DNA from 2 places in the Allobosea sp. TBD101 genome. Region 1 is predicted to be linked to the other one. Evidence: predicted binding sites of a transcription regulator. Region 1 holds the regulator's gene; the other holds the start of a gene.
What was found. The regulator PhoB, encoded in region 1, activates phosphate uptake and scavenging genes when phosphate is short. The targets are predictions, from matches to a motif close to TGTCATNNANCTGTCAT.
Positions count from the first base shown of each region.

Region 1 (2,199 bases):
TCTCCGTCGATCTCGATCGAGCCCTGATCGATCGCCTCGCTTTGGCCGATGCAGCGCAGCAGCGTCGATTTGCCCGCACCCGGCGGCCCGATGATGCACTGAACCTGCCCCGGTTCGACCGCGAGCGAGACGTTGTTCAGCGCGATCTGCGGGCCAAAGCGCTTGCTCACGCGCGTGATCGCGACGGCAGCGCCTTCCGCCTTCGTGATCTGCGCCGCACTCAACGTCGCGCCCTCCCGCACTGGCCTTCAAGAATGGCCTTGGAGGCCATAGCGCCCGATCTTCGGCAAGGCCAGCCCGGCGAAACCTCCCGCTCGCCCGCGCGTTATCGCGAAGGAGGACGCGCCATGCACACCATTCTGCCTGCCCCGGACCATGTCGCCGCCTATCGCCTGTCGCGGACGCTGACGGCTGAGGATATCGACGCGATCGTGGCCGATATCGAGGCACGGCTGACCCGCCACGAGAAGCTCGGCATCCTCGCCGACATGACCGATTTCACCGACATGACACTCGCCGCAGCCTGGAAGGACGCGCGCTACAGCATCGGCAAGCTCTGGGAGCTCAGGCGCTTTCCGAAGGAGGCCGTAATCACCGACAGGGGCTGGCTCGCCGGCTTCGTCGATCTGCTCGACCCGGCGATCCCCTTCGTCAAGGTCCGCGCCTTCAAGCCCGAGGACTATGACAAGGCGCTGAGCTGGGTCGGCGATATCGAGGGCGGGCCGGACGCCTGAGGCTTACGCGGCTCCGCTGCGCGCGAAGGTCTCGTCGAAGGCGTAGCCCGCGCCGCGCACGGTGCGCAGCGGGTCCTTGGCATCGCCCGGCGTGATCGCCTTGCGCAAACGCCCGACATGGACGTCCACCGTGCGCTCGTCGATATAGACGTCGCGGCCCCAGACGGCGTCGAGCAATTGGGCGCGCGAATAGACCCGGCCCGGCGCCTGCATCAGGAATTCCAGCAAACGGAACTCGGTCGGCCCGAGATGCAGTTCGTTGCCCGCCCGCCGGACACGCCGCGTCGTGCGGTCGAGTTCGAGGTCGCCGGCCGCGAGCAGGCCCGCGACGTGACCGGGCTTCGCCCTGCGCAGCAGCGCCTGGATGCGCGCGATCAGCTCCGGCAGCGAGAAGGGCTTGACGACATAGTCGTCGGCGCCGGTCGCAAGGCCACGAACCCGCTCGGTCTCCTCGCCGCGCGCCGTCAGCATGATGATCGGCACGCGCTCGGTGTCCCGCCGCGAGCGCAGGCGCCGGCAGAGTTCGATGCCGGACAGGCCCGGCAGCATCCAGTCAAGCAGGACGAGATCGGGCGTGTGATCGCGCAGGTGCAATTCCGCATCGTCCCCGCGCGCGACGCTGTCCACCTCGAAGCCCTCGGCCTCAAGGTTGTAGCGCAGCAGCAGGGTGAGCGGCTCCTCGTCCTCGACGATCAGGATGCGTGCGGCCATGCTTCTTTTCCGTCCGTCATTCGAGCCTGCCGTCATGCTCGCCCCTGTGGCGAGCATCCACGTCTTGAACGGCACCTGCCAGGACGAAGACGTGGATGGTCGGGACAAGCCCGACCATGACGGAAAGGCTACGGCACTTCGTGTTCGTTCAGTTTCCCGTCACCGCTTCGACCTCGATATTGGTCGTATCGAGCTTGGGACGGTTCACATCGAGGGAATCGCCGGTGACGAGGTAATGGATGGTCTCGGCGATATTGGTGGTGTGGTCGCCGATGCGCTCGATGTTCTTCGCGCAGAACAGCAGATGCGTGCAGAAGGTGATGTTGCGCGGATCTTCCATCATGTAGGTCAGGAGTTCGCGGAACAGCGAGGTGTAGAGCGCGTCGATCTCGTCGTCGCGCTTCCAGACCTCGAGCGCCTTCTGCTCGTTGGTCGCGGCATAGGCGTCGAGCACGTCCTTGAGCTGGGCCTGCACGAGACGGCTGATATGCTCGAGGCCGACGACCGCGCGATGCGGCGGCTGGAACTGCCCGGCGATGGCGACGGCGCGCTTGGCGATGTTCTTGGCGAGATCGCCGACGCGCTCGATGTCGGAAGCGAGGCGGATCGCCGAGATCAGCTCGCGCAGATCCTGCGCCAGCGGCTGGCGCCGGGCGATGGTGAGCACGGCCTTCTCCTCGACCTCACGCTGGAGATTGTCGAGGCGCTGGTCGGCCGAGATGATCTTCTGGGCGAGCGCGGTGTCGCGGCGAAC
Region 1 is NZ_CM187543.1:1,519,926-1,522,124, reverse strand. It holds gene AC6RIC_RS07125 (amino acid ABC transporter ATP-binding protein) at 1-224, opposite strand, end outside; gene AC6RIC_RS07120 (SpoIIAA family protein) at 348-734, shown strand; gene phoB (phosphate regulon transcriptional regulator PhoB) at 738-1,445, opposite strand; gene phoU (phosphate signaling complex protein PhoU) at 1,594-2,199, opposite strand, start outside.

Region 2 (2,199 bases), 2.5 Mb from region 1:
GAAGCTGTCCTCGCTGCAGGCGATGCTGCCGATCCTCGAGGCCGTCGTTCAGACCGGCAAGCCGCTCCTCATCATCGCCGAGGACGTCGAGGGCGAGGCTCTGGCCACGCTCGTCGTCAACAAGCTCCGTGGCGGCCTGAAGGTCGCGGCCGTCAAGGCTCCGGGCTTCGGTGATCGCCGCAAGGCCATGCTCGAGGACATCTCGATCCTGACCGCCGGCCAGATGATCTCGGAAGACCTCGGCATCAAGCTCGAGACCGTGACGCTCAACATGCTCGGCCGCGCCAAGCGCGTGCGCATCGAGAAGGAGAACACCACGATCATCGACGGCGCCGGCAAGAAGAAGGACATCGAGGCTCGCGTCGGCCAGATCAAGGCCCAGATCGAGGAGACCTCCTCGGACTACGACCGTGAGAAGCTCCAGGAGCGTCTGGCCAAGCTCGCCGGCGGCGTCGCGGTCATCCGCGTCGGCGGCGCGACCGAGGTCGAGGTCAAGGAGAAGAAGGACCGCGTCGACGACGCCCTGAACGCCACCCGCGCTGCGGTGGAAGAAGGCATCCTTCCGGGCGGTGGCGTTGCGCTCCTGCGCGCCCTGTCCTCGGTCAAGGGCATCAAGACCCAGAACGACGACCAGAAGACCGGCGTCGAGATCGTCCGCAAGGCGATCGCCGCTCCGGCCCGCCAGATCGTCGACAACGCCGGCGATGACGGCGCGGTCGTGGTCGGCAAGCTGCTCGAGTCGAAGGAATACACCTTCGGCTACAACGCCCAGACCGGCGAGTACGGCGATCTGGTCAAGGCCGGCATCATCGACCCGACCAAGGTCGTCCGCACGGCGATCCAGGACGCGGCTTCGATCGCTGGCCTGCTGATCACCACCGAGGCGATGGTCGCTGACCTGCCGAAGAAGGACGCCCCGATGCCCCCGATGGGCGGCGGCGGCATGGGCGGCATGGACTTCTGAGGAAGTCCGGCTTCTCGAAAGCTACAAGGAAAGGCCCGGCGCAAGCCGGGCCTTTTCTCGTTTCACGGCACTGTCATCCGCCCGCCATCCAGCCGTCGTCACCGCAGCTCATCGAGGCGCTATCTCGTTCCCCGTCGCGCGGAGACAGCCATGCCGACACGCCGTTACGTTCTTGCCGGCCTCGCCGCCGGCAGCATCGCCCCCGCCTTCGCGCAGGCTTCCGACTGGCGGCAGAACATCAAGGAGGTCCGCTTCGGCGTCTCCTCCGCCGAGAACGAGGCCGGCGCCATCGCCCGGACCCAGCCGATGGTCGACTACCTGTCACAGCGGCTCGGCGTACCCGTGCGCTTCTTCCGGGTCTCGGACTACGCCGGCCTTGTCGAAGCGATGCGCGCCGACCAGGTCGATTTCGCCCGCTTCGGACCGGCGGTCTACGCGCTCGGGCGCCGTGTGCTCGGCGACAAGCTCCAGCCGCTGCTGCGCGACGTCGATAACCACGGGCAGGAAGGCTATTATTCCGTGTTGCTGGTGCGGTCGGAGAGCCCCTACCGGAGCCTTGCGGATCTCAAGGGCAAGGTGATGGCCTTCGCCGACCCGAACTCGACCTCCGGCTACGCCTTCCCCTCCTATTTCCTGCGCAAGCAGGGCATCGACCCGAAAACCCATTTCAGCGGCACGGTCTTCTCCGGCGGCCATGACAATTCGGTGCTGGCGCTGGTGCGCGGCCAGTTCGACATCGTCGCGACCCACCAGACAAATGCAGAGCACGGCGTCGCGCAAAGGCTCGCCGATCGCGGGATGATTTCGGCCGGCTCGACCCGCGTGATCTGGACATCGCCGCTGATCCCGGCCAGCCCATTCTCGACCCGCGCCAACCTGCCGCAGGGGCTGAAGGACGATTTCGTCGCCGCCATGAACGCGATGAAAGAGGCCGCTCCGGAGGCGTGGAAGAGTTTTACCGACGGCCATGTCTCGCGCTATGCGCCGGCCCGCCACGAGGATTATCTCGACGTGATCGCCGTCACCGAGGAGCTGGAGGCCCAGCGCAAGGCCCGCAGCGGCTGAGGCCAGACAGGACCATCTTCACAGCTTCCGGCGCCCATTGCTGCATCGCCATGCATTTTCCGCCTTGGCTGATGAAAGCGCAGGCAGTGCCTCCGCCGACATCCTGGCCTATACAGGCGAGAAGCGACCCCCAACGGGATCGCGCGCTAAAGTTGCATGCCGTAAGGAGA
Region 2 is NZ_CM187543.1:4,019,212-4,021,410, forward strand. It holds gene groL (chaperonin GroEL) at 1-964, shown strand, start outside; gene phnD (phosphate/phosphite/phosphonate ABC transporter substrate-binding protein) at 1,115-2,029, shown strand.
Region 2: a site for PhoB is predicted at 1,036-1,052, ahead of phnD (phosphate/phosphite/phosphonate ABC transporter substrate-binding protein). Genes of this name have one in related genera too.